DNA from 4 places in the Paenibacillus sp. 23TSA30-6 genome. Region 1 is predicted to be linked to each of the others. Evidence: riboswitches for the same ligand, from Rfam matches in the RefSeq annotation. Region 1 holds a riboswitch; each other region holds the start of a gene.
What was found. Region 1 has a riboswitch for thiamine pyrophosphate ahead of thiC (phosphomethylpyrimidine synthase ThiC). Riboswitches for the same ligand answer to the same signal wherever they lie in the genome.

Region 1 (7,413 bases):
CGAAATGATCATGACCGCTTTTTTTGGGTTCAGTCCTTCGATCATAAAATCCATAACCTTCGTACCGACATACAAAATAACGATAGTCAGCATAAGCTTTTCCGGGCCAATAATAAAATAGGACGAAAACGCAACAATCAGATCAAAAAACAGCAAGCCATAGCTGATGTTCCAATCCAGATATTTGTTGGCGATCCGGGCCAAAATGACCGTTCCTGCTGTTGTACCGCCCACCCGCACGATCAGGCCAATTCCGATACCCACCAAAACCCCGGCAAATACGGCGTTAATCGTCGGCTCATGCGAATCAATCCGCCAGTTGGCCGTTAAATGTAAAAACAGCGAGTTAAAAGCAACCGCAATCACAGTGTACAGGGTTGTTCTCTTGTCCAAAAATTTATATCCGACAATCAGCAGCAAGCCATTGATTACTAGATTGACGATCGAAGGGGACCACTGAAACAGGTAGTACAAAATAATCGTGACCCCTGTAACGCCCCCCTCGCCAAACTCATTCGGGATAACAAACAGATTAACAGCCAGCGCGAAAAAAAACGCACCCAGAATAATAAATGCGATGTCCGCAATACTTTTTTTCATATATGTCCTGGTCCTTTCTCAAACATTTCAACGGATGAATCGCCAGATGGATTGGCTGATTCTAGTAGCTAAAACACGCTTACAACCAGTTCATGGTATCCACTCCCAAACATAAAGTCAATACAACTTTGACACTTTAATTCGCCACCAGACTGACTTCATATTGACTTATATAAGGGTATTCGACAAAAAAACACAATCCCGACTACTAAACTAAGAAAACGGGCCTCTGGCCCTTGTTTTGGACCTAGGCACATTTTCCTTCAAAATGACCATCCGCCTAATCCGAATTTTGGACTCGCATGACCATTTTCCTGTTTTATGTCAAAAACGTTTTAATTTGAAAAAATGCGTTTATAATGATTGAAACATTACCAAGCAGTCTACCCGGTATTACGACATCAAGTACATACGAATAGTCCTATACAGACGTCCTAAGCAACTCAATCTGAATTTGACAAAATGGAATTGGAGGAACAACCCACATGAATACAATGAATTTAACTGTACACACCTTGATGCCTTTCCATCACCAATACCAACGTGCCAACGCGGTGAGTATGCAGAAGAAAGAAGACAGCTCGGAGAAGAAGCTCAGCTTTCAGGACATTTTGAATGAGAAAATGGGTAAAAAATAAAGCCGCCGTTTATCCGGTTGCATGATCTCGCTTTACATAAGCTAAAAAGCCGTGGCTTCCTACATCATCTGTAGAGAACCACGGCTTTTGTTATTCATACGTTCATAAGTTTAAGGATTTACTGCCCGGCATCCCGATACTGCTCTGCCTTCTCACGCATCCCGGCGGCTACCGCTTCTTCGGTGTTCAGCCCCTTATCCGCCGCATAGGCGCGAATGTCCTGCGTGATACGCATACTGCAAAACTTGGGACCGCACATCGAGCAAAAGTGTGCTTCCTTGGCTCCCTCTGCTGGCAGCGTCTCATCATGGTAGGACAAGGCCCGCTCAGGGTCGAGCGAAAGATTGAACTGGTCACGCCAGCGGAATTCAAAGCGTGCCTTGGACAAAGCATCGTCACGCTGCTGCGCCCGTGGATGGCCTTTCGCCAGATCGGCAGCATGTGCCGCAATTTTGTACGTAATAACACCTTCACGAACGTCATCCTTGTTCGGCAGACCCAAATGCTCCTTCGGCGTAACATAGCACAGCATGGACGTCCCGAACCAACCAATCATCGCTGCCCCGATCGCCGAGGTAATATGATCATAGCCAGGTGCAATATCCGTCGTGAGCGGTCCCAGTGTATAAAAGGGAGCTTCCTTGCAAATCTCCATTTGCAGGTCCACATTCTCCTTGATTTTGTGCATCGGGACATGTCCCGGCCCTTCAATCATAACCTGAACATCATGCTTCCAGGCAATTTGCGTTAACTCGCCCAACGTATCCAGCTCAGCAAACTGTGCTTCATCATTCGCATCATAGATACTGCCTGGACGTAGACCGTCTCCGAGGGAAAAGGCCACATCGTAGGCTTTCATAATTTCGCATATTTCTTCAAAATGTGTGTACAAAAAGTTCTCCCGATGGTGCGCAAGACACCAAGCCGCCATGATCGACCCTCCACGGGACACAATTCCCGTCATTCTGCTTGCCGTCATCGGAATATACCGCAGCAGCACGCCCGCATGAATTGTAAAATAGTCCACGCCCTGCTCCGCCTGCTCAATCAGCGTGTCACGATACAGCTCCCATGTTAGCGCCTCTGCTTCGCCGTTCACCTTTTCAAGCGCCTGATACAGCGGTACAGTCCCAATCGGCACAGGGGAGTTACGGATGATCCATTCACGCGTTGTATGGATATTACGGCCTGTGGACAGGTCCATGACCGTATCCGAGCCCCAGCGTACAGCCCAGGTCATTTTCTCCACTTCCTCCTCGATGGAGGACGTAACCGCAGAATTACCAATGTTCGCATTAATCTTCACGTGAAAATGACGACCAATCACCATCGGCTCACTTTCCGGGTGATTGATATTTGAAGGCAAAATAGCTCGTCCTGCCGCCAACTCCTGCCGTACAAACTCAGGCTCCACCCCTTCGCGGATCGCCGCAAATTCCATTTCGGGCGTAATGATCCGTTGCCGCGCATAATGCATTTGCGTTACACTACGCCCTTGCCGCGCACGAAGCGGACGGTTGGTTACGCCGGGAAATTCAGCCGTCTCCCGTTTGGAGCCGGGCTTCAACCCGTTATCCTCCGGCTTGACGGCGCGCCCCTCGTAAGCCTCCACATCGCCTCGTTCCAGTGCCCAAGCTCGCCGTAATGGAGGCAAGCCCTTACGGATATCGACCTGATAGGCTTCGTCGGTCATGGGACCGCTCGTATCGTACACACGTAACGGCTCATGATGCTCCGTGCCCTGCGGCGTATGTGTGGGATGCAGGGCAATTTCACGCTCCGGTACGGCAATGTCCGGCCGCGAGCCTTGAATATATACCTTGCGGCTCCCCGGAAAGGGCTTCACCCCTCCTGTCTGTTCATCCACTGCGTTCCCTACTGTTCCTTCTGTTTCTGTCGGTTTCATTGTCCATTCCTCCCGTTTCGATGAAATGACACACCGATCCGGAACCATCCCCAGGCTGGCTATCTATGCAAAAAAGCCGGTTCCCCAGGGGAACCGGCTAATCTAACGAAACAGCTATGCAGACGGCTACGCACGCGGAAACATACTCCGATGCATTGCCGTAGACAGCGGCTACGTATACATTTCAATGGCCGATTACTTCCCTACGCTGGTATGATCCAGATCAGGTGCAAAGGGTCCGGAATCTAGTGCGATTCCATCTCAGCCCGGTATTACAGGCTCCCCCAGTAACTGTGATAATTCTATTCGCATGAGGCGGCTATAATTGACAACCCGCCATCCCCATCAGATTACTTCAAATTTACGGCTTTGGCAACCCTTCTCTGGTCCCTTTTTCCAAGATCTCCTGCATCATTCACTTAGATTGCCCCGGTTCCTCTCAATCCTTGCTACGGAAGCATAAGCCCCATTTCTTTTGCCGCCTCAATCAAAATCGGTGCAAAATCATGCAGCGTCTCGGGCGCTAGTCGGCTGACCGGACCAGATACAGATAAGGCCGCAGCGACCTGTCCCTTCCGATTCACGATAGGCGCAGCCACAGCAGCAGCGCCCGGCTCCCGCTCCTCATAGCTGGTCGCGTAGCCCTTCTCACGAATATCCTGCAATTGAGCCTTATAGACCTCCGGGTCTACCGAGGGCGGCCATTCATCCCCGCTTAGCAGGGCTTCCAGCTCCTGCGGCGGCATAAAGGCCGCCAGCACCTTGCTGGAGGCTCCTACAGCCAGCGGCATGCTTGCACCCACTGGCGCAACGCGGCGGATCGCCTGATTACTCTGCACGGCCTGAATGCGGATACGCATGCTGCCATCGCGCAGGTATAGGCTGACCGTTTCGCCCAGACGGTCACGCAATCCTTCCATCGCTGGCTGTAATAGGATCGCCGGCTCGTCGCTTTGCGACAAATGGGTGGACAGCTCCCATATCCGGATGCCAAGCCGATATTTTTCCGTTGCGGCATTCCGAACGACAAAGCCGCGATCCTCCAACGTGGTCAACAGCCGATGGACGGTACTTTTATGTAAACCAATTTTGGAAGCAATCTCTGTCAGGCCCAGATCGGAATCTCCGGTAAAACACATCAGTATATCAAGCGCACGCTCCACGGCGCGAACGGTTAATTTACGGTCTTCCATTGTGAACCGCTCCTCTTTGTTCCATATTCGTTTCACACCATGAAACATGGTTACATAAATTATATAGAATAGTCGCGGCTACTGTAAACCAATGTTTTTATGACAGCCATATTACAGAACGAGAACAAACATCGACAAATCTTTGCATCATTTTTACTTTTCCGGTTCAGCCGTTGACTTTGGATAACACGCATCATACGATATTAGGTATCTATACGGACATAAACTATCATTTTCAAGTGGAATTGTACCTAGAATTCTATGAAACGAAGTTCATTTTTATAGAAGGAGGCTCTTACATGATTTCGACATCCCAGCGCAGCTCTCAGCTACAGCATGCTGTCCAGGAGCCGTCCACCCCACTGATCAACCCCCGGCTGCTGCAGATCAAGCATGTTGTCATTGCCTTGCTGCTGTCGGTCGTATTTTTTCTGTTGTTTTGCTTTATTACCCTGCACGCCTATATCGCATGGGTACTGACGAATCCAACCGTCGCGCCACTGTACTCGAACCCGATGCAGGCCAAAGGCATGCCCTACGAGGAAGTCAGCTTCCCCGCCAAGGACGGCAGCCGGGTGGTGCAGGGCTGGTATATCCCGGCAGATCAATCGAAGAAAACGATTATTTTCAGCCACGGTTATGGGGCCAACCGCGAAGAAAGTTGGATTCCGATGTATGATCTGGCGCATTATGCCCACCGTTTGAATTTTAACGTTGTCATGTTCGATTACGGATTCGCATCACAAAATAGCAAAGCCGTCGCAACCGGAGGCAAAGCGGAATCCCAGCAGCTTCTCGGGGCCATCCAGCTTGCGAAGCAACGCGGCTCCTCGGAGATTATCGTATGGGGCTTCTCGATGGGGGCAGGGACCGCTCTTCAGGCGGGCTTGCAAACCAAAGATGTGGACGCCATGATTTTGGACAGCACCTTCCTGCTGGAGCCGGATACGCTGTACCATAACATTCATAATCAAATTGATCTGCCGCGCCATCCATCTCTGGAAATTCTGGAGCTGTTGTTTCCGGTCTTGAACGGTACCAGCCTGCATCAGATTCCATATCAAGAGGTCAAAGCGGAAAACTATCCGTTCCCGATCATGTTCGTGCATGGGACGCAGGATGAAAAAGCTCCTTACCCGATTGCGGAAAAGCTCGCTGCCAATCAAACCAACCCGCTTTCCAGTGTATGGATTGTCAAAAACGGGCTGCATGAGCTTATTTTCAGAGAGCATCCACGTGAGTATTTGCGGCGGGTATCGATTTTTTTAAGCGGTGTACAAGAGTTGGAGGACAAGAAAACTATCGCTAATGCCAGTAAACAAACGACTACGCAGTAATGGTTCTATTTTAGTAGCCATACTCCTTTCAACCTGGAGAAGCCCGTCTGTGGACACTTAACCCGTGCCGCAGCGTGGCTTCTTTTTTGCATCCAACTATGTATCCATTTGCCCCACATTACATATCGCGCCGGAGCCGGGGAGTTTGTAGACATATTCCCGATGAGACGGCGAATATACTGGGTACGTATGCATCCGGGTCAGGTTCTTGGGACCAGCCCGGATAGCCATAGTGGGATACGGGAGGTAAAAATGATGCTGAGTACTTACGGGTCTTTCCTGCCCTTGCGTGTACTGGAGGAAATCCGGCATTGGAAGCAGCAGGAAAGCTGGCATGTGGAAGTGATTAAGTCCGCTACAGAGGGCCTGGAGCCTGCCTACGTGCGGCTGCTGGATGACTGGAGGACAGTATTCGAACAGACGGAACGCACCGCTATAGAGCTGCTAGAAGAGCAGCGAAGCGCCCTCGATCCGGCAGATCAGGCGTGGCATCGTCAATGGGAGCAAACGTCGGCTGCTGCACAAGCACAAGCCAGGCAATCGGGGCAGTCGAGAGATTATGGGTCAGGATCAGCGCCAGAAGCGTTACAATCAGCTAAGGCAACGGCAGGAGTGACATCAGATTCACAGCCTGTCTCACAAGAGCTGAATCGTCGTCTGGACGAATTGCTGCAAACCGCAAACCGCCAGTCACAGGAGTATGTACGGCAGCTCAGTCTGCTGACCGAGCACAGCCATGCGTTACGGCAGCAGCCGAAATCCACCGGAGTTGTGCTGCACGCAGCACATGAGAGTCAGTATTTCCTGATCTCCACCAATCCCTTTGAGGAGCCCGGCTCCATTGCGCGGGCCAGTGCATTGTATCATGTGGCGGCAGAAGGTGAGAATTACCCCGAGAATGCGCTGCGAGAGCGTCAGACAGGACAGACAGGCGGTTCGAGGTGGGAAGGCCCGTGGGCGAATAAAGTCAAAGGCGTTCAATCCAACCAGAAAGAGCCTTCTGCTACGGAAAAAACCTCCCCCGGCCGACCTGTTCCTATCGGGGGACATCGTTTACCGCCGCTTCCTTATCCCTATAATGCGCTTGAACCGTACATTGATGAAAAAACGATGCGTATCCACCATGACAAGCATCATCTAAGCTATGTAAATGATTTAAACAAAGCGGAGAAAAAGCTGGAGGAAGCCCGGAAAACGGGTGATTTTGACCTTGTGAAGCATTGGGAACGTGAACTGGCGTTTAATGGCGCAGGCCATTATCTGCACACTCTTTTCTGGACGATTATGAGTCCTCAAGGCGGTGGAACACCAAGCGGGCCGCTGGCGGAGCAGATCAAAAAGGACTTTGGCAGCTATGAGGCATTCAAGAAGCAATTCAGCTCGGCAGCCGAGAAGGTCGAGGGCAGCGGCTGGGCCCTCCTGACGTGGAGTCCACGTGCAGGACGGCTTGAAATTTTGCAGGCCGAAAAGCACCAGAACCTGACTCAATGGGAGTCCATTCCGCTACTGGCGATTGATGTGTGGGAGCATGCCTATTACTTAAAGCATCAGAACGAGCGCAACAAATACATCGAGGACTGGTGGCATGTCGTCAACTGGCCTGAGGTCGAAAAACGCTACACCCAAGCCTCGAAGCTGAGATGGCAGCCGTTCTAAACCAAGACTCATCTGTACCAAGAATATGCTTTCCACTACACCTGTGAATCGTATCGCTCTCTGAGCGATGCCATTTGCTCCGT
Region 2 (7,413 bases), on a different contig from region 1:
ACTTCACCATGATCAAAGTCTAGCAAGTATACTGGAACTTAGGGAGCGCTGCTCTTTCTCTCCCACTCCCGTTCCTTCCAATCGTACGATTTCCCTGGACACGCTTCCCCAGGAATATCCCCAGTATGGAACAAGCGACTTTCGTCAGCCCGCTTACCAGGCTGCACTTGCAGACGGCACCCGGATTACGGAGCTAAAATATACTGGTTACCGCATTGTACCGGGTAAACCAAAGCTCGAAGGACTTCCTGCCGTCTATACCGAATCGGATGATGAAGCAGCAACCCTCTTTCTGATCCTTGAGGACAAAAACTCAGGTCTTAAGGCTACACTGCTCTATACTGTATTTGCGAATTACAGTGTTATTGCCCGGTCTACCCTGTTTGAGCATACTGGAAGCGCTATCATAAATATTGAGCAAGCCATGAGCGCCTCTGTCGATTTCGCCGATTCCAACTACCAAGCTCTCTACCTGTCCGGTGCCTGGGTACGGGAACGGCATATCCAGCGCCGTGACCTGGGACCCGGTGCCATTCGCTTGGAGAGCCGTCGGGGCTCCAGCAGTCACCAGATGAATCCCTTTCTGGCACTGCTTCGTCCTGATGCAACTGAAGATCGTGGTGATGTGTACGGCTTCAGCTTGGTCTATAGCAGCAACTTCGTCGCACAGGCAGAAGTAGAGCAGTTCGACCAGACCCGTGTAAGTATCGGGATCAATCCCTTTGACTTCTCCTGGCAACTTGAACCGGGTCAGTCATTCCAGACCCCTGAAGCCGTACTGGTCTTTTCCGGAGAAGGTCTTGGGGGCATGTCTCGCACTTATCATCGACTCTATCGTACACGTCTGTGCCGGGGCGTTTACCGTGACAAAGAGCGTCCGATTCTTGTAAACAATTGGGAAGCCACTTATTTCAACTTCGATGCTGATAAAATCGAGGCGATTGCTAAGGAAGCGGGACCCCTCGGTATTGAGCTCTTTGTTCTTGATGATGGTTGGTTTGGCAAACGCGATAATGACGACAATTCGCTTGGGGACTGGTTTGAGAACCGCCGCAAGCTGCCTGGCGGTCTTGCCGACCTGGCCAAACGGGTTAATGAACAAGGATTACAGTTTGGCTTGTGGGTAGAGCCGGAAATGGTATCTCCTGATAGTGAACTATACCGTGACCATCCTGACTGGTGCCTGCATGCTGAGGGGCGGCGGCGGACGGAAGGCCGATCCCAGTTGGTGCTTGATCTCTCCCGCAAAGAAGTATGCGATTACTTGTGCAATACGCTTAGCTCCGTATTCTCAATCGCTCCGATTACTTATGTCAAGTGGGACATGAACCGTAATATGACGGAGATTGCTTCGGCTACAGCTCCTAGCGAACGGCAAAAGGAAACCGCACACCGTTATATGCTCGGACTTTACGATCTGCTGGAACGCTTGACTTCCCGGTTCCCGGACATCTTGTTCGAAAGCTGTTCCGGAGGTGGCGGACGGTTCGATCCAGGAATGCTCTACTATATGCCGCAAACATGGACCAGCGACGATACCGATGCGATTGAAAGATTGGCTATCCAGTACGGAACAAGCATCGTGTATCCGGCCAGCACCATGGGGGCACACGTATCAAGCGTGCCGAACCACCAGGTGGGACGAATCACCTCCCTCGCCATACGCGGCGATGTGGCAATGAGTGGCAACTTTGGCTACGAGCTTGATCTTACTGCATTTACAAAGGAAGAAAAGGAGCTCGCTGCCAAACAAATCGCCCAGTACAAGGAAATTCGCTCCCTTGTACAGCAGGGGGATATGTATCGGCTCCTTAGCCCATTTGAAGGCCGAGGTGATACGGCCTGGATGTTCGTTAGCGAGGACCAGTCGGAAGCGTTTGTCGCTTACTTCCGCGTACTGGCTGAACCGAATGGGCCAATCCGGCGATTAACACTAAAAGGACTTGACCCGGAGAAAAAGTATAAAATCGAAACCGGGGCGACGGGCAACACGGCAGATCATGCGGTTAATACCTTGGCGGAAGACGGCGGCTCCCCCTTCAGCGTAGCGTTCGATGGCGAAATCTTTGGAGGTGACCGCCTAATGAGAATTGGGCTTGTGGTCTCGGATCTAACAGGGGATTTCGCCAGCTCTACCTTCCGCATTAAGGAGATCCCCCGCTGATAACGAATGCAGTCAGTGACGATAAAAAAAATTAAAACAAGGCAGACCGATTCTCCGGTCTGCCTTGTTTGATAATTATTCCAATATTTTAGTTATCTACCTGTATGTTAATGGCGAATAATTACTACTTCCTGTCTATCCATCGCTTTTTCATTTTTCGTGTGACATACAAAAAAAGAGAAACCCAACGTCATGGAAATGACCGGGTTTCTCGACAAGTTGAGTTCCAGATTCTTTACTTGGAACCATTTTTACAAAAGCATTTATTTTGTAATCGTAATTTGTTTGGATGCAGCGCTATAATTCACTTGGTAGCCCGAAAGCTCACTAATGGCTCTTAGTGGAACTAATGTGTAGCCCTTAAAAATAATCGGGGCTGTGATGGGAGTTGAGGAATTCCGGGATATATTTAGCTCATATACTACCATCTTGGGATTCTTAATTTGAAGTATCACCTGTTTGCCTTCAGTAGGGCGATTCATAAGGATCCGCTTGGTCCCTCTTTCATAATTCACCTGGTAGCCCACCCGTTCGCTGATAAAACGTAGCGGAACCATCGTCACCCCATTTATGATCTGCGGGGCCTGATCTATCGACATAGCGCGACCATCCACGTAAGCATATTTAGCTCCTGGTGTCAGGATGAATGAAGTTGCGTACGGGGCAACCGTATTGTTGGAGTACACGGACGCTGAGCCAGAGTTTGTTGTACCTGTACTTGTACTTGTCGTGATAGATGAACCGCTGGTATTAAACACACGATTGCGAATAGCTTCCAGTCGATCCAGCAGATCACTTTTACGCGACCCGCTTGGCAGATCACTAATTGCGTCTCTGGCAGCACGCCAACTGGATGCACTCAGGTTATTCTCCGCAGTCCTCATCAAATCTCTTGCTTCCTCATAGTCTGATGAACTAGACGACGAAGAAGAATAGGAAGTATCCGTACGTTCCGACAAACTCACACCTGAAGATTCCCCTCCATTGCTTTTTACTGCTACTACCTTAATTACATACCAGCGTCCTGTACGCAAATTCGTAATATTGTAGGACTCAGAGGTTGTAGCCCCACGATAGTCATTATCAACATATATTTTCACCCTCTGCGCTTCACTCGGAATATCGTAGGTGATTTTTATCCAGGTTTCATCCTTGCTGTCTACCTCAAGATTGGTTACTTCCGACGTACTGGAGCTCGAATTAGTCGTCGCACTCAGCTTCACGCCAGAGGACAACGCACCTGTGCTCCGCTTGGACCTAATCGTAATTCCATACGACCGAGCTGCTGTCAGGTTCGTGAACGTATATGTCGTTCCTGATGAATCTGTTATCAGTTGCCCGTCCAGATATAGACTAACTGTACTAATCCCGCTGGGTCTCGTCCAGGAAATGGATATACTCTGATTACCAACGGACGTCACTGTCGCTCCAGTCACATCTGGCACGGACGAAGTATCGACGGAGACTGTTGGGGTTGTAACTGGAATACTAACCCCCCCAGATACGTTTCCGGATTTATCCACTGTTTTGACCGTTACGGTATAGTTAGTGGAAGCGATCAAGCCACTAAACGTGTAGGACGTACCTAAGGTTCGCTGCACTTCCCTATCATTTAGATAGATAATCGCTTGGCTCAGGTCAGCATCCTTGGGCAAAATGTAATTCACAGTAAAAGCGTTGTAACCCACATTCGTCGCTGTCAGCCCGCTCACCTCTCCTGGAGGTGTCTTATCTACAGGAACAACAGAAGCCGTTTTGGCCTGTACTGAAGTCCCCTGAGATTCATTTCCGCTCTTATCCACCGTCTGCACTCGAAAGTTATATGTTGTATCAGGCTGTAAGCCGCTCATCATATAAGAATTACTTTTGATGTTATCTACATATACGTCCGTGCTGACGCTGACCTTTACATGGTCAAAATTGGTGTCCGTCGGATTTGTCCAAGACAAGTTCATCTTTGTTGTATCTGCCGGAACCGCTGTCAAATGGCTTACTTCTCCAGATGCAATACTCAACGCAGCTGTTTGGTTCGCCAACGTTTTTATAATTCTGTTAATATAGGTTCTTTGACCATCTACTTCTGTAAGCGTAGTCACGCCTGTACCCGAACCAACCTTCGCATAGCGCCCTTGACCTGCTAATACATTTGCATGTGACTGCTCTATACCCGGATTTTTCAAATTCCAGCTATGCTCTTTGGCAGGCAACGCACTCGCCGCTACATCCGTTCCCCCCAAGATGCCATATCCCGTATTCAAAATCAGAGTAACCGTTGCGAACGGAGCCATCCATTGGCGCAATCCCTTCTTTTTCATGATCTGTGCACTCCTTGATAACAATATGTATTTGTCAAACCAGTTGGTAAGATTACAAAATCCTCTTATTGTAATCCAGCCTTGTCAGCCTAGCATAAGCAATAGACGTTCATTTAAATGTTATCGGAATATTTAAAGGAAATGTTTAGGCTAATAGTACAAGCTCTTTCCCCAAGCCAAGAACTGGACTTGTATACATAAAAAAAGCCGCGCTGAGCGCGGATACTAAAAGATAATTTATGCCTGGTCCAACCTGGTCTAATTAGGTTTTCTCTCCCATCGGAACAATGTACAGTGTTCCATCCTCGCTATACTCCGCATAGGCGATCTCGTCGATATCACCATATCCTTGCTCTCGGACCTTTGCTTTAATCTGCTCCATATCGATTTTCTTGCCCCTCATGGATTCGTTCAGCAGCTTTCCTTTATCGATGACCGTAACGGAAAAGAAATCAGGCTGCACACCTATCCCCATATCCTGAGCGGTTGGCGGCTCGTATTCGGGTTTGCGCATGACTGATAGTGAGCCGTTCGTTTCCAACGTGGCGTACCTGACCTCACGAAGAGAAAAAATATTTTGCTGCCGAAGCATGGAAAGTAACTGTGTATACTCAATATCGTATTTTTCTAGCATTTCTTGATTAACCTTGCCTTTATCGATGAGCAGCACAGTCCGGCCCTCCGCCATATATCCAAATCTTACAAAATGGGTCGTTGCCTTCTCAAAAAAATAGGACAGCGCGCACCACAGTGCCAAAGCAAACAAAAGCTGCCCAATGCTCACCTTATCGTCGTATAGTGTATTCCCCACAATTTCGCTTAAAACCAATGACGTTAAAAAATCGAGCGGTGTTAACTGACTGAGGGTTTTCCGCCCTGTAATAAAAGCAATAATCCACAAACCAAAAAAGCTGATGATCAATTTGACACCAATCGTGACGAATACCTCCATACATACACCTCCCGGCAAGAAGTTATTTCTCCTTACGGGTTATTACACCTGTCCATTTCTATATAAACAGTGGTTCATTTCACCTTCTATCCTCTTGTGTTCAGAATATCCGCTCTAATGCGCGCACCCTACCGTACTGGCGCACATCTTCCGGCGTTACCGCGAACAGCATATTAAGTAGCTCGATCTGAAAGCTTCCTGGTCCTTCCCCACCTTTTCGTTCTGCTGCCATTTCAGCAGCAACGCCATATACGGCAAGTGCTGCCATGCCAGCAGTAAGTCTGTCGTTTTCGACAGCAGCGAAAGCGCCAAGCACCGAAGTTAATAGGCAACCAGCTCCCGTAACTTTGGTAAGCATGCTATGGCCGTTCTCAATGATCCACCCTATACGGCCGTCGGTAATGACGTCTTCTTTGCCGGTGATTGCAACAATTGTATTCAGTTGATGGGCTGCTTTGACTGCAAGTTGTGAAATATTCAAATTGCCTGTTTCTCCAGCATCGACACCTTTAATTTGTATGTCTTCGCCAATGATTTGTGCAATTTCAGCAGCGTTACCGCGAACAATATCCACCTTGACCCGATCCAGAATCCGGAGAGCGGAGGCTGTGCGGAATGGGGTCGCTCCCGCGCCCACGGGATCTAACAGCACAGGTACCCCATGTTCATTAGCCGATAAACCAGCCATAATCATGGACTCTACAAGTTCTTCATTTAACGTACCAATGTTAAGTACAAGCGCCCCCGCAATTCGGGCCATATCTGCGACTTCCTCTTTGGCGTATGCCATAACTGGTGAAGCGCCGAGCGCGAGCAGTCCGTTTGCCGTAAAATTGGTGACGACCACATTGGTTATATTGTGAACGAGCGGATTCGTATCCCGCATATTTTGTAGCAACAAAGCCATTTGATCTAACATTAAAAAACCAACCCTCTTTCTTCAGGAACCTGTGAAAGACTGTTGGCCTATACATATGTATACACTTCTATCCCTACGCTGGCATTATCCAACAGGTTCACACGGTCTACGACGGCTTAGTCGTACTCTCAGCTTGCTTCCACAGGCTCCCGTTATATTTTTTTCTAATGTTACGGGTTCGTCATACAAAAATCAACAGATATTTTGATCATGTAAAAAACGTTTGGAGGTTTGCTTTTGGACCCATCTATTGCTTCTTCCCCGTCTGCTGTTGTAGCCGCTGATGGCTCGGGTGACTATCTCTCTCTAATTGAAGCTTTAGCATCCAATGAAACTAATATTTTAATAAAAAACGGTATTCACAATGTTTTTACTACTATATTGATCCAAAACCATACTACAAAAATACAGGGTGAATCCATTGAACAAACGATACTTCGCCAAGCCGATCCTTCAAAGGATTTAATCAAAATAAACGCCGATGATGTTTCGATTACCCGCTTAACCCTGGATACGTTCACTCACTCTGCTCAAGCAGCTCTTGTTGTTGCATCCTCTAACCGTACCCGCATTGAAGGAAATAAGATTTTAGGTGCTGCAAGTATTTTTGCCGTATACTTTGCGGGTCCACAGGTGACGCCAGGTGCAGATACGATTGCAGCAGTAGAAGAAAATCATCTCGATAATGAGAATGTGTTTGAAAATAACACCTTATATTCTGAAGGGATTCGCGTTTCACGTAATTTAGAGCACCCAATTTCATTAGGCAGTCGATACCATGGATTAGAGATTATGTACAATAAGATTTGGGATACCCGCTTTTTTGGCATTGAACTGGATCAGCTTTCTAACCATATTAACGTGATGTTCAACACGATTGATCATCCTGATTTCTCGGGCATCCAGGTTTTGCGATGTTCTAAAATCAATATTTCCAATAATATCATTTCTAATTTTGGAGCCTGGAAAGGTCGTGGTAAAATTCGTGATTGGACGAGTGATTCGAACGGGATTTATCTGGAAACGGATGTTCAACAATCCAGTATTTATTTAAATGAAATCA
Region 3 (7,413 bases), on a different contig from region 1:
ATAATTCCCAGCTCCTTGCCCCATGAGGAAGCTTCTACAGCCGGTACGCCATTAATGGTTCCTTTATCCAGGTCTACACCGCCCATTCCTTTAAAATCAGGGCCGGGGAAAGATTTATGCGCGTGTCCAAATAAAATAGCGTTAATTCCGTCTACCTTGCTCAAATATTTAACGGCATTCTCCATCAATGGAGTTTGCGGTACATCCTCATAACCTGTGTGTGCCAGCACAATAATAATTTCAGCACCCTCGGTTTTCATTTGAGGAATAAACTTTTTCGCCGTTTCCACAATATCCTTGGTAACGACTTTGCCCTTCAAATTACTTTCATCCCACTGCGTAATTTGTGGTGTTACCAAGCCAATCACGCCCACTTTGAGTGAATGAACTTCACCCTTTTCATCCGTCACTTCTTTATCCAGAATGCGATAAGGGGTAAAATAATTTTTAGTACCTTGGCCCCCATCATCGTAATACACGTTCGCATTTACGTAAGGGAAATCAGCTCCCTTGAGCGATCTTTCCAAAAAGTCGAGACCATAGTTAAATTCGTGGTTCCCCACCGTAGCCGCATCATAGTCCATCAAGTTCATCATCTTGTAGACCGGATGGACACCGCCTTCTTTCTCGAAGGTTTTGCTTCTGGCCATATAATCACCCAGTGGATTGCCCTGCAACAAGTCGCCGTTATCGAACAACAGGCTGTTTCTCGTTTCACTGCGCGCCTGCTGGATCAGTCCAGCTGTGTTAATCAAGCCATATTCGTTCGTTTCCTTGTCCGCATAGTAATCGTAATTCATCAAGGCCGCATGAATATCCGTTGTTTCCATGATCCGCAAATTCACTGTAGCGCTATCCTTGGATTCGCTGGCAGCCCAAGACGGAGCGGCTGAAAACACCAGCATACTACAGGCTACGACGGCTGCTGTAAACCCTTTAAACCATTTTTTATGAAATAACAAAATATATCCCTCCTCATTAAGGTGTAGGCCTCATACACATACTTTTGCACATATATGTAAGTTTAGAACCCACCATTTCTATTTTAATCCAACGCGGGACAAAAGAGTAGTCATTTACCCTATTTATTTATGAAAAAATAATTAATTTTTCGCAAACATAAAAACCAGCAAGCCTCCCAAAAAACTCGGAGAATTGCTGGTTTTCTCATACTCTATCCGTTTCTATTTTTCCCACACCTGACGTCCGGTTTGCTTGCCCACATACTCAATTCGAGTAGGATTTACATCCAGAATGACATAATCGGGGTCATCCGGGCCAGAAAACCATTCCTTCAACGAATCATTCCACACTTGTTTGCGCAATCCCTCGTCAGCCGTTACACGGACAGTCGCCTCAACCTCTACGACTTCCTTTGTACCGCCAACCTCATAGCCCAGCAGCAGATAAGCGTTTGGGTTGTCCTTGAGCTCCTCCACCTTATGTGTTTTGCGATCTGTCGCCAGATGGATGTTCAACCCTTCGTTAAAAAGAGCCATATAGCGTACCTTCGGCTTGCCGCCCTCCACCGTACCCAACGAGCAAAATTTGTTGTTATCCAAAGCCTTTACAATGGCTTGTTCCAGTTGGCTGCGATCCAATGATTCCGTTTTACCCACGGTACAACAACTCCTTTTCGCAAATTAGAATTCCTTTGAAGGCCTATGCCATGATCCAACACCAGCTCATCAAACCATACCTGCGTAGCTATTCTGAAAAACAACTTTAAGCGATTGAATCATGGTCATTTTCAGAACAAAGCTCACAGTAAAAGTGTACCCTGTCGTTTGGCAAATGAACCGCCACTTCTTCCTATATGCTGGACAGACCCGCCTTCTAGGCATATAATCGTCGTAGTAAACCCGAATGAATAACCCATTCGACTATACAATGCCAGGGGTGCTGGAATCGGCCGGCTGAGAGTGTGTCCCAAGACACTGACCCTTACAACCTGATCTGGGTAATGCCAGCGTAGGAATGCTTAAGCAAGATGCGCCTTTTCTTTGACCAGGCCCATCCCTTACTTTGGTATATACATGCGCAAGCGTCCCGGAACATCGGGGCGCTTTTTTTGTTGAAGATGATGTTGTTGGAACAGATAGCGTCCGGCAGAAGTTATTTTTGTGAAATGGGAAACATAAGCTGTCTGATCCGACGGATTACGGGTAATAAAGGAGAGAACACAACGATGAAGCGCATGAAAATGTTAAGCCTCGGGCTGATCAGCCTGTGGTTAATGGCCCTGACCCTGACCGCCTGCGGCGGAAGCTCCCCCTCTGCCCCACAAGGCGAGACTCCTGCCGCCAACACCCAATCATCCTCCCCGACAAAGGGACTCAAGGACGTTAAAGTCGTGCTCGACTGGACGCCAAATACGAATCATACGGGCCTCTATGTCGCCAAGGACAAAGGATTTTATGAAAAAGCAGGCTTGAATGTCCAGATCGTTCAACCCGGCTCAGGCGGAGCCGATCAAATGGTTGCTTCCAATGCTGTACCTTTTGGTATCAGCTATCAGGAGGGCGTCACACAAGCTCGTACGCAAGGGGTACCGCTCGTATCCATCGCTGCGGTCATCCAGCATAATACATCAGGCTTCGCAGCCCCGGTTGACCGCGGGATTAAGAGCCCGAAGGATTTTGAAGGTAAAACCTACGGCGGCTGGGGTTCGCCCGTAGAAGAAGCGGTCATGAAATCCATCATGGACGCAGACAAAGGCGACGTAAGCAAGGTGAAGATCATCAACATGGGCAATGCCGATTATTTTACAGCCGTGAAGCGGGATATCGACTTTGCCTGGATTTTCTACGCATGGACCGGGATGGAAGCCCAATTACGGGGTGAGCCACTGGATATGCTGTATGTAAAAGATTATTCCAAAAGCCTGGATTACTATACACCTGTCATCGTGAGCAACGAACAGACCATTAAAAATGATCCTGAGCTGGTCAAGTCCTTCATGGACGCAACCGCTCAAGGCTATGAATATACCATCGCTCACCCGGAAGAAGCCGCAGACATCTTGACCAAAGCGGTTCCGGAGCTGGATAAAAAGCTGGTGCTCGCCAGCCAAAAATGGCTAAGCCCACGTTATCAGGACGATGCCACCCAATGGGGCGTACAAAAAGCGGAGATATGGAAAAACTACTCCGACTGGATGTATGAGCGCAAGCTGCTCAGCAAACCCTTGGAAGTCGATAAAGCCTTTACCAACGACTTCCTGCCCAAGCGTTAATCATTTTGTTAAAACGCTAAATGTGTAAAAATTCCACACCAACAAAACCCGATAATATGTTGCTTTTAAGGCGGTTGGCAGCGTAGCGTTACATTTGAATCTGAAGAAGCGCAGCGTTCGCCTTTGCCGTGGGATTCTCACCTTTTAAACTATTCAAAGAATCCCACGGCAACAGCGATCGTAAGATCAAATGAAACGCGAAGCGGTCTCCCCCCCTTAAACCACCATATTTCCCTAAAAACACTCCAAATAAAGGACAGGTGAATTCACATGGCTAACACACTGCTCAGTATTCAAGTGATTCCTAAAACCCCCAATAACGAGGACTCTTACGCATATGTAGATAAGGCGATTGAAGTTATTCAGCGCTCTGGTGTCAAACATCAGGTGAACCCATTGGACACAACCATGGAAGGTGAGCTGGATGAGCTGCTGAAAGTGGTTAAGGACATGCACGAGGCACTGACAGAAGCGGGCAGTCCAAGTGTCATTTCACAGATCAAAATCGCACATAACCCGCAGGGTATCAGCATGGATAAGCTGACCGAGAAATATCGCCCATGAACCCGAAAGGCAAAAACGCATCCTGGTGGAAAAGCGTATGGCCGCCCCTTGTGGCGGTCCTCTTCTTTTTAGCGGCCTGGCAGGGAGCGGTTTCCTATTGGCATGTGGAATCATGGATACTGCCTGCTCCGTCCCTGATCGTGCAGGAAGGAATGGCCCAATCGGTGCTGATTAGCGCACATACCTGGGCTAGCGTTCGCTTAACGCTGGCAGGATTTGCTATCGGTACAGCGACAGGGCTATTGATCGCTATCGTTCTTCATACCATCCCTTTTCTCAAATCGGCTCTGTACCCGCTGCTCATTCTTAGTCAAAACATTCCGACCATCGCTCTCGGTCCGTTGCTGATGGTGTGGTTTGGTTTTGGCGTTTTGCCCAAGCTGATGGTGATTACACTGGTCTGCTTTTTCCCCGTGGCTGTAGCGGCCATGGACGGGCTGACACGGACGGACCGCACGATGATGAGCTATATGCGCATGTCGGGCGCAGGCCGCATGACTATTTTCATGAAGCTGGAGTTACCACATTCCCTGCCACAAGTATTTTCGGGCATCAAGATTGCTGCCACCTACAGCGTGATGGGCGCAATCATTGCTGAATGGATCGGAGCCAGTGAAGGAATTGGATATTATATGAATCTGCAAAAATCAGCCTACCGTACGGATCTGATTTTTGCCGCCATTGGCATCATTGTTACACTCAGTTTGCTAATGTTCGTAGCTATTCTACTGCTGGAAAAATGGCTGGTACGCTGGAAACCCGATCAGGAATAGCTTTCAAATGATATGACCAGAATACGCTGGAACCGCAGGATACCAAAGAAAGGACGTGGTGCGTATGAGTCTGCATCCGACTGACTTATCACCGCAAAATATGGCTGATGAACAACAAGTCCAAGGGGCCGTGGAACAGCAGGAGCGTTCCTCCACTCCTCCAGCTCTGGAACTGGACGGCATCAGCCTGGCCTTCCGTGAAAAGCGAAGCTCACTGCCTGTATTGAAGGATGTATCCTTGACCGTCAAACCCGGGGAATTCGTCTCCCTGATCGGTCCGTCCGGCAGCGGCAAAAGCACGCTGTTTCACATCATCGGCGGGCTGCTCAAGCCCCAGCAAGGACACATCCGTATGCACGGACAAGACGTGACCGGTGAGCGTGGGCATATCAGCTATATGCCACAGCAGCCCGCGCTTTTTCCGTGGCGTACCACGCTGGACAATGTGCTGCTCGGGCAGGAAAACGCGCCGCGTAAAGATACAGCGGCGCAGCCCCGGCACGCCAGCGAACGCGAACGCCGTGAGGATGCCCTGCGATGGCTGGAGCAGGTCGGGCTTGGCCCATTCGCAAAGGCATATCCGCATACGCTCTCTGGCGGCATGCAGCAGCGGGCGGCTTTCCTGCGTGCGCTACTCAGTCCGCAAGAGCTGATGCTGCTGGATGAGCCGTTCAGCGCACTGGATGCGCTGACGCGTGGAGACATGCAGCAATGGCTCCTGCGGATGTGGGAAAAGAACCGCCGCTCCGTGCTGTTCATTACCCACAGCATTGAGGAAGCGTTGCTGCTCTCCGACCGCATCTACGTACTGTCGGCACGACCCGCTTCGGTGATACATGTCGTAGACGTTCCCTTCCCCCGTCCTCGCAGGGAAGAAATCACCCTCGACCCGCGATTTATCGAATGGAAGCGGAAAATGACAGGCTGGATGCGCGAGGAAAAGCACAGACTGGAAGGCGACACGGGCAACCCTGAAGGCGTCCGTGAGGATGCTTCAGGTGACGAGGTAAAGCCGTTATGAATGACTTGAAGGACATGAAACTGGACGTGAGAACACCATCGCCAGCACCCGCACCGCTCATCGACGCGCATATTCATGTGGATAGCTATCCGCCTGAGCAGCAGGAGCTATTGCTCGCTTCGCTTGCAGATAGCAGCGTCGAAGCCGTCATAGCCGTGTCCATGCAACTTGCCTCCAGCCGGGCCAATTTGCGTTTGTCTGAGCGTTTTCCCGGGCTGGTACGACCCGCCTTTGGCTTTCATCCCGAACAGCCTCTTCCATCACAAGCTGAGCTTGATCTGTTGTTCGACTGGATGGACAAGCATGCAGAGCATATGGTTGCCGTAGGCGAAGTCGGCTTGCCCTACTATAATCGGCTGGAAGCCTTGGAGAGAGGCGTTTCCTTTGACCTTGCTCCTTACATAGAACTGCTGGAACGTTTTGTCCGATATGCGGGAAAACATAACAAGCCGATTGTGCTGCATGCTGTTTACGAGGACGCGGACATTACCTGCGACTTACTGGAACGCCACGGCGTCACGCAGGCGCATTTCCATTGGTTTAAAGGCTCTGCCGCCACGACTGAACGCATGGCCCGTAACGGCTATTATGTCTCCCTCACACCGGATCTCTTGTATGAGGACGAAATCCGAAATTTGGCAACACAGTATCCATCCGGTCAGGTGATGGCGGAAACGGACGGCCCTTGGCCCTTTGAAGGGCCTTTTGCCGGACAACAGACCCATCCGTGCATGACCGCCGAAGTCATTCGGGCGTACAGCAAGCTGACAGGTCAAAATGAAACTGTCGTTCGGCAATTATTTTATGACAATACGAGACGCTTTTACGCACTGTCTAATTTATAAAGTCATATCAGCTATTCCCTGAAAAGATATACAAGCCAAGCTTACAACAAAAGCAAAGAACCTCCTATTACGCGGACTTCATCATGCGCAAAAAGGAGGTTCTTTGTATTTTTCAAACATACCTACGGCTTTATGCCATTTATATGTTGCTGCGTTATTTTTATCGCCTACCCAACCTTTATTGCTTCAAAAATCCCTTTTGCTCCAAAAAAGACTTCATCTGCAAACGTGTAGGCTCGGTCAGTCTTGCTGCCATCTGCTCTGACCATGGGGTAGACCGCTGACCACCTGTGCGTTCCTTCAAATATTCAGCCGATGTGTGATCATACAGATCCACAGCTTTCATCGTCTGATTTTTGTCGTAGCCGTTCATATGCAAAACACCGGACAGTGGAAGACGTGGACGTAAGCCCTCTTCCTGATCCGGTACACCAATACACATACCGAACACCGGATATACCAGCTCAGGCAATCCCAACAGCTCGGATACCTCGGCTATTTTTGTACGGATACCCCCGATGTAGACAATGCCCAAACCGAGCGATTCGGCGGCTACCGCTGCATTCTGTGCAGCTAACGCGGCATCAATGGTCGCAACCGTGTAATTTTCGACGGAACCTTCATAGGAGGACTTGCCCGGTTGATGATGAACCGTGACCTGCTTCAAGCGGTACAAATCTGCACACCACACGAGGAACGCCGGGCATTGCTCAACGTAAGCCTGACCACCTGCCAACTCAGCCAGCTTTGTTTTCAAAGAAGGCTCTGTAACGGCAATGACGGTATAAGCCTGTACATTGCTGGACGAGGAAGCCATCTGGCCTGCTGCCACAATAGCTGCGAGCTGCTCGTCAGTAACGGCATCTGACTTGAATTTTCGTACAGACCGATGATTCATCAACAAGGAAATCGTATCATTCATGACTGCTTCACTCCTAATCCATAATATAAGCTTTTTATCTGTGTCAAACTGTG
Region 4 (7,413 bases), on a different contig from region 1:
CCGATTGGAAAAGGTCATGTTCTGACCGTTAATCGTCAGCTTCATTTGCTCGCCTCCTTTATACGTTCAGGAGAAAAGCTGCTTATTCCAAGCTCAGCCACACCAGCCCCTTTTAACAGCGCTGCAATCGCACGCCCGGTAGCTTCGCTCAGCAGCACACCGTTCCGGTAGTGTCCGACCGCAGTATATACTCCGTCCACGCCGGGAACAGCTCCAATACAAGGACGCCCCGCCGCTGCCTGCGGACGCAAGCCTGCCCAAGTGCGTATAAAAGAAGCTTCACGGACGCGAGGCAGCCAGGCAGAAGCACGGGCCAGCAGCCCCTCCAGGCTCCCAATGGTGACCTCTTTGTCATACAGATGTGGCAGACTCGTCGCCCCAATCCAAAGCTCGTTATTCCGCTTGGGCACCAGGTAAATATCATCGGCGTAAACAGTATATTCCAATGGATGATCCTTCAAGGAGACTGCAACAGCCTCACCCTTGACCGGATTAAGCGGATATTCAAAACCAACCTGCTCCAGCAGTCTCATACTATCCAAGCCTCCAGCAATAATGACCTGTTCGCAGGAAAAAAAACCACTGTCTGTTTGTACGCCACAAACTCGCCCATTCTGTATTACGAGTTGCTCCGCCTGTGTACCAGAGCATATTGTTGCTCCCAGTACGACAGCTGCCCCCGTATAAGCACGACAAAGCTGGGCAGGAGAAATCTGTGTCTCCTTTGATCGGTATATAGCCCCGATCACTTGACCATCCAAACCTGGAATTCGGCAGGCCAATTCTCTGGCATCCCACCACACAGGATGATCACCCTCTCGCGCAATAGCCGCATTCCAGCGTTTTTGCCCCTCTGCTTCCGAACGGAAGGGAGTCACAAATCCTTCTGTTCGGAATTCCACCGCAACACCAGACAAACGCTCCAGGTCACGAACCAGCTCGGGAAGTGCATCCCGGCTTGTGCGGGCGAACTGTGCCAACTCCGGGTCGGTGAATTCTTCACTCTCTGCTGCCAGCATCCCTACCGCAGCCCCTGAGGCTCCCCCGCCCGGAATGAATCGTTCCACCAATATCGTACTGCGACCCTCCTTGGCCACATGATAAGCAATGGAGCTACCGATGACACCTCCACCAATCACCAAGCATTCAGCGTGTCCAATAGCTTGTGCCTCTGTTTTTATCTCTGGCATATGTTCCATCTCTCCTCTCCCCTAAACGATTCTGCTTGCAGCGATCTCCTACTTTCGTTTCACCACTACAGGCTGTGCACTACCCGATCCGCCATTCGCTTGTACGCCATCGCAGCCGCAACGGGGGACTCAGCCTCCCAGATGCCAGACATCACCGCAATTCCGCTTGCACCCACAGTATACAGCTCGTGAATATGGCGTGGTTGTATGCCGCCTAGAGCAATTACAGGGATGCTCAGCAGCCTGCATATGCGCTCAAGCTGTACTATACCTCGCGGAGTGACCCCCGGCTTGCAGTGAGTCTCATACACATGACCATAGAGTACATAATCCGCTCCTGCCTGTTCGGCAGCCTGTGCCTCCTCCAAAGAATGCACCGACACCCCGCAGTGCGTACCCTCTGGAAGTATACTTTTGACATCCTCAACAGGTAATCCGTTAGCCGGTAGCTGGATAGCTCCAACGGAGGTAAGCAAAGCAACATCCACTCGGTCATTTACTGCAATTTGCTGTAAAGGAACTCCTCGATTCACCATACTGCGGGTTAAAGCAAGCAATTCAAATGCGCCCTTCTGCTTCAAGCGCACGTGTACATAATGAACATACGGATGAATAGCAGCAGCCACTTGGGCAGTATGTGCATGTGCACTGGAATCGCCTTCCATCGTAATTACGTGCAATTCGATCTCATTCTCACCTCACAATGGACTAAATGGTTGTAAGCTGACCCTGTATCTTTACAGTCTCATATCGTGCTATACGGTATGGACTAGCCACGTTTACCAGCAAAAAAATGAAGGGGTACGATATATGAATACGAACATATGAACACAAACGAAAACGCAAAAAAACCACTTCCCAAAGGAAGTGGTTTAACGTACGTCCAATAACCGAACGGACCATCATATCCGTATACGTATATTGTCCCACGAACAAACAAAGTAATGATTTTCGTTACCTCGTTTGTACGGCGCTCACTTCCCTACGCTGGCATAACCCAGATCAGGTGCAAAGGGTCCGAAATCCGTTTATTCCGTCTCAGCCGCATGGGCGGCTCCCCTAGTGTAACTATTTTATTGTATCAGCTAAAGATAGCTTAGCATATTTTCCTAATCCTGCAAACCCCGCTTCTTGTGAAGCTTGGTACAGAACTGGATATTTAGTTGACTTTACTTGACCATTCTTCCACATTCCACGTTTTGGTTACCCAATCCTCGTAAAAGTCCGGTTCGTGAGATACGAGCAATACCGTTCCTTTGTATTCCTTCAAGGCACGTTTCAGCTCATCCTTCGCTTTGATGTCCAAGTGATTAGTAGGCTCATCGAAAAGCACCCAATTGCTTTCCCGCATTAGCAGTTTGCATAGGCGGACTTTGGCCTGCTCACCACCACTGAGCGCGGATAGCGGACGGGTGATATGCTCATTTTTCAAACCGCAACGCGCCAAATGCGCCCGTACCTCATGCTGGTTCAAGTGCGGGAATTCATTCCACACATCCTCAATCGGTGTAACTTTCTCTGCGCGTACTTCTTGCTCAAAATAAGCCGGCTGCAAGAAATCCCCTTGATAGGTCTTGCCGCTGATCGGCGGAATTTTTCCCAGAATGGTTTTGAGCAATGTCGATTTACCGACACCATTGTAGCCCACAATCGCAATTTTATCGCCACGTTCAATCGTCATGGACATTTTAGGCAACAGGGCATGGGTGTAGCCAATTTCAAAATCAATACCCTCAAATACCGTTTTCCCACTCGCACGCGCTTCTTTAAATTGGAATGTTGGCTTAGCCGCTTCTTCCGGTTTATCGATGCGCTCGATTCGATCAAGCTGCTTCTCACGACTCTTCGCCCGACCTGACGTAGAGGCGCGAGCCTTATTGCGTTGAATGAAATCTTCCTGTTTCTTAATAAAATCCTGCTGCTTCTCATAAGCTTCAATATGCTGGCTTTTGTTCAGGTCCGCCATTTCAAGGAACTTTTCATAGTTGGCTGAATAACGGGTCATTTTGGCAAATTCAAGATGATAGATGACATTAACGACCTGATTCATAAACTCAGTATCATGAGAAATAAGAATAAATGCATATGGATAATCCTTCAGATAACGTGTAAGCCATTCAATATGCTCTACATCCAAATAGTTGGTAGGCTCATCCAGCAGCAGCACATTCGGCTTTTCCAGCAGCAGCTTGGCAAGGAGCACCTTGGTCCGTTGTCCACCGCTAAGTGCGGATACATCCCGATCCAGTCCTATCGCGGAAAGGCCCAATCCATTCGCCATTTCTTCAACTTTCACATCGATGAGGTAAAAATCCCCCATATCCAGTTGTTCCTGAATTTCACCCATCTCTTCCAGCAGCACTTCCAGTTCTTCGGGAGAAGCTTCACCCATCTTGTCAGTGATCTGCATCATTTCCTTTTCCAATTCCAACAACGGGAGAAAGGCATCCTTCAGTACATCCCGCACTGTTTTGCCAGGTGTCAGCTTGGTGTGCTGATCCAGATACCCATAACGTACACGTGGAGTCCATTCCACTTTGCCTTCATCCTTAAGCAATTTTCCGGTCAGAATGTTCATCAGTGTCGATTTACCAACACCATTGGCTCCCACCAAACCTACACGTTCCCCTCCGAGCAATCGGAAGGATACATTTTTAAACAATGCGCGGTCCCCAAAGTTATGGGATACATTTTCTACAGTCAATAAACTCATAAGCTGTTTTTGGCTCCTTATTGTCATCGGCAATGCCGACTGTTCTTATTTCATATGCATTTCTTTCAAAGCCTTATTGTAGCACATTCAGCAGCCTTATCGGAATATTGAAAATGGGTGAATTTGAAGGATTTTGATATTGTCTGCTTATAAAAAAAGAAAAACCACTCGTAGGAGTGATTTATTTAAAGATTGTTTAAAGATTTATTTATATTCATTATAACATTTATATTCAAAATACCCTGCGGCCGCCGCAGATTTTTCATCCGTAAAACGCTCTGTCGCTTTAAATGGAGCTGGACAAGAATCTCTGTAAAAATATTTCATTCCGGTATCCGGCTCTACGCCGCCGATAATGGCTTGCTTCCTCACGACTCTTCCGCCACCAAACCCATAGTTATTATAGTACCTGTCTCCAACCGGGATTCCCTGGATAAACGCCATCAGCCCCACATCATCTACCGTGTTATACCATTCCTCTTGTGAGATGAGCGGTAGCGTGAAAGTATAGGATACACCATTATGTGCTGCCTTTTCGTTATGGAGATTAATAAGTCGGCCCAGATCCTCCTGAATGCTGTGGACAATGGTGGAACGTCGTACTTGCTCAAAAGCTTCCGGGTCATTAAGCAACGAGATCGTTGTCTGTCCCTGAAGTTCCTTTTGAAAGCCCTCTACCCACCTGTGATTCCGAGCATCATAGGCGTGTACATAATTGTCCAAAGTAAATCCAACACTGTTACCTACTGAATCAACATAGGCATAAGGTTTTTTTTCACTCCATTTGGGTCCTTGGACAGCTTGTCCATGCTCATCTGTGTAAGATACGGAAGCAAACGCATAATAGCCGTCATAGTCCAGAACCATAAGAGCAGGCATATAATCCAATAGTGCACGTTGTGCCACTGTATCCCCATCAATTCCCATGTTAAGAAAAAGGCTACGCAGAAAGGTGTGCAGCGCTTCTTCTTTATCTACACGAAAAAACTTGTCCGAGCCATACCCAGCCTCTCGTTCCTGACGTTCATTCTGTGAAAGCACGACACCAGCATCCTGAACTGCGGTACGGAGGGCCGAGGTATATTTCATTTCCAGTTGTTGTACTTCGCGCTGATTCTGCACCCGCAGGTCACTAACTACGCCAAAGGGCAAAAACAGCAGGATAAATATAACTGCAAAATCAGTAATCTTCATTCAGTACCATGCCCCCGTAAGAAGCTGTAACCGCCGGTTTGCCGCTATCTGCCCCACCAAGAAGCCATGATTTGTACAAATCCGCAGGGGTGCGATTCGTATTGTGCACCCGCACTGTAAAATAATCTCCTGACATCATGGTATACCGACGTGTTTGATCTGACTTTGGCTGCTGATTGTCAGGAAACAGTACAGGCAAGATTTGCGGGTTATAGTATCCATCATATACGGAGGAATAGTAGCCAAGAAAGGTGTCCGGCTTCGCATAATCTGCATAGTCAGGTACATATTTTTTGTGCATATGCTCCAATTCAACCTCATACGTATTTCCCGTCAGATCCAGCTCGCGCATAAAATCGTCGTACATCGTTGGTGTAATATATCCCTTGGTCCTCACCATATCAACAAAACGTACGGTTGAATGATATGTATTTAACCCGGATATATCGTCCTGCCGTTCAGCGGCTTGGGCTGCGGGCACTATATACAAGAGCAGGACAGCGAGCAATGCCCCCAACAGCTTGGATATTGATTGAACCACTTCAATCCTCCCCCAATTTCTCAAAACGTATGGATTGTATATCTCCATACTGATCACGCTGTGGATGCATGGAATATAAAGAGGAAGCATCAAGGGCTATTACATCGGGCTCAAACGGTTCAGAATACATATCGTACACTGTACCATCGACCTGGACAGGAATGCCGTCCTGCAAGTTCATACGGATTGCCTGCATAACTTGAGTGCCTTTGATCCGTTCTGGCATACTCACCTCTAAAATACGATTGATACGGCCCTCGGAATGTTCCTCCTGCTGCGATCTTAATTCCAGTGTAGTACCCATCTGACTGGACAACTCTGCTGCCGCTACACATGCGGTTATAAACAGCGTAACTGACACACCAAGCCGCAGCATACTTGAAGCGTGATCAGACATGCTACCCATCTCCCTTACAATTGATATCCTTACTGTGGTGCTTAGGATTGAGTGAACAATAGCCCGCGTACAACATTCGATTTATCCTTGACGATTTCAGCCTTGAATTTACCACTTGGATTTACGTATTCGTTTTCTTTCTCATTCAGCGTATTCGTTATTTTTCCGGTCTTATCACTTCCACCGTTCACCGCTCCATACTGTTCACTGTCAGGGCTAATGTTCAGCGCATTTCCATACCACTGACCTGCCATGTTTTTTCCAGTTTTAATCTGAATCCCGAATTGGTCCTTGCCCTGAAATTTCCGCAGTGCATTGGTCACCTGGGACCCGCTGATCGTTGTACCGTCATACACCGTAAAAGAGGCTTGAGACAACTCGGTCTGGATATCGGCAAAATTGTTTTGTGCCGTTTTGGTTGCCTCCTGTGCTGAAATAAACAAAATAACTACAATTGTGATCAGTGCAATGGTCAAAAATATGCCAGCAGCTACTTTTAAGGCTGTTGATGCGTTATTCATTATTTTTCTCTCCTTAGCTTGTAATATCGTAATATTCGTATTAGAACTGCTATTGAATCTTTTGTATTTGCTCGTAATAGCTATCCATTTGGACAAAGCTCATACCGATCAAAGGAATGACCAAATACAAAAAGATAAGACCGTACATCGGAGCAAAACCGATCAACCTTCCCCAAATGGCCTTGCTATCTATAATTTTTTCATACTCCTGTTTTCTTTGTTCAAAATAGTAGGACATATGGGAATCCAAATCGTCGAAAGCCTCTCGAATCGTAATTTTGCCCAAAGACAGATGCAGCTTGTCCACCAAGCGTTGAAATTCGGGCAGTGGCGCTTCTTCTTTCAACAAGTCAAGTGCTGCCTCAGGCCCGTGCTCATAATGAAGCAAGCATTTTTGTAAAGGTCTTTTGAAAATAACCGAAAAACGGTTTAGCCATTCCAATATTTCCTCAACAGACATTCGTTCCATGGCTCGCAAAATCGAAATAACCGTCTGAAACTGGTAAACCTCATGCCTCATATCCAAGCGCCGCATTTTTCGCTGCAAGTACAATAAAAGCATAGGCATCTGATAGGCTACATACCCGGCAACCAAACTGATCAGCACTTCCCACCACTTGATGTATTCCTCGTTCCACGCTTCCAGCTTTTGCAGGATACGACGCGTATTTTCGGAAAGCTGCTCTGGAGTATATCTGCCACCAGAAACCTGCTTCAATGCTGCATACGTCTGCTCATAGGTGCTGTCTGCCCTCATGTTTAGCGCATGCATCATTTTGCGGTCAATCTCACTCTGCTTGAAAGCTTCTTTTTTCTCCGCTGGACCCAAACGCCCAAACATTTGTCCCGATTGAACC

Region 2: linked by a shared signal. The riboswitch ahead of thiM (hydroxyethylthiazole kinase) and the one ahead of thiC (phosphomethylpyrimidine synthase ThiC) in region 1 are both predicted to bind thiamine pyrophosphate.
Region 3: linked by a shared signal. The riboswitch ahead of E0698_RS16450 (ABC transporter substrate-binding protein) and the one ahead of thiC (phosphomethylpyrimidine synthase ThiC) in region 1 are both predicted to bind thiamine pyrophosphate.
Region 4: linked by a shared signal. The riboswitch ahead of E0698_RS07555 (thiamine phosphate synthase) and the one ahead of thiC (phosphomethylpyrimidine synthase ThiC) in region 1 are both predicted to bind thiamine pyrophosphate.

The regions. Positions count from the first base shown of each region.
Region 1 covers NZ_SLTL01000024.1:42,092-49,504, forward strand. The annotation lists gene E0698_RS19635 (YitT family protein) at 1-600, opposite strand, end outside; gene E0698_RS19640 (hypothetical protein) at 1,086-1,238, shown strand; gene thiC (phosphomethylpyrimidine synthase ThiC) at 1,357-3,144, opposite strand; TPP riboswitch at 3,328-3,440, opposite strand; gene E0698_RS19650 (IclR family transcriptional regulator) at 3,594-4,337, opposite strand; gene E0698_RS19655 (alpha/beta hydrolase) at 4,637-5,674, shown strand; gene E0698_RS19660 (Fe-Mn family superoxide dismutase) at 5,930-7,330, shown strand; gene E0698_RS19665 (lipoate--protein ligase family protein) at 7,366-7,413, opposite strand, start outside.
Region 2 covers NZ_SLTL01000049.1:10,033-17,445, reverse strand. The annotation lists gene E0698_RS25020 (alpha-galactosidase) at 1-2,164, shown strand, start outside; gene E0698_RS25015 (fibronectin type III domain-containing protein) at 2,428-4,479, opposite strand; gene E0698_RS25010 (YetF domain-containing protein) at 4,742-5,431, opposite strand; gene thiM (hydroxyethylthiazole kinase) at 5,532-6,350, opposite strand; TPP riboswitch at 6,404-6,513, opposite strand; gene E0698_RS25000 (right-handed parallel beta-helix repeat-containing protein) at 6,588-7,413, shown strand, end outside.
Region 3 covers NZ_SLTL01000017.1:60,907-68,319, reverse strand. The annotation lists gene E0698_RS16460 (bifunctional 2',3'-cyclic-nucleotide 2'-phosphodiesterase/3'-nucleotidase) at 1-962, opposite strand, end outside; gene E0698_RS16455 (pyridoxamine 5'-phosphate oxidase family protein) at 1,185-1,619, opposite strand; TPP riboswitch at 1,886-1,995, shown strand; gene E0698_RS16450 (ABC transporter substrate-binding protein) at 2,189-3,235, shown strand; gene E0698_RS16445 (MTH1187 family thiamine-binding protein) at 3,506-3,799, shown strand; gene E0698_RS16440 (ABC transporter permease) at 3,796-4,572, shown strand; gene E0698_RS16435 (ABC transporter ATP-binding protein) at 4,637-5,593, shown strand; gene E0698_RS16430 (TatD family hydrolase) at 5,590-6,438, shown strand; gene nfsA (oxygen-insensitive NADPH nitroreductase) at 6,617-7,360, opposite strand.
Region 4 covers NZ_SLTL01000006.1:152,418-159,830, forward strand. The annotation lists gene thiS (sulfur carrier protein ThiS) at 1-45, opposite strand, end outside; gene thiO (glycine oxidase ThiO) at 42-1,190, opposite strand; gene E0698_RS07555 (thiamine phosphate synthase) at 1,256-1,870, opposite strand; TPP riboswitch at 2,153-2,261, opposite strand; gene abc-f (ribosomal protection-like ABC-F family protein) at 2,350-3,903, opposite strand; gene E0698_RS07565 (hypothetical protein) at 4,108-5,097, opposite strand; gene E0698_RS07570 (hypothetical protein) at 5,084-5,638, opposite strand; gene E0698_RS07575 (hypothetical protein) at 5,640-6,035, opposite strand; gene E0698_RS07580 (hypothetical protein) at 6,077-6,556, opposite strand; gene E0698_RS07585 (hypothetical protein) at 6,606-7,413, opposite strand, start outside.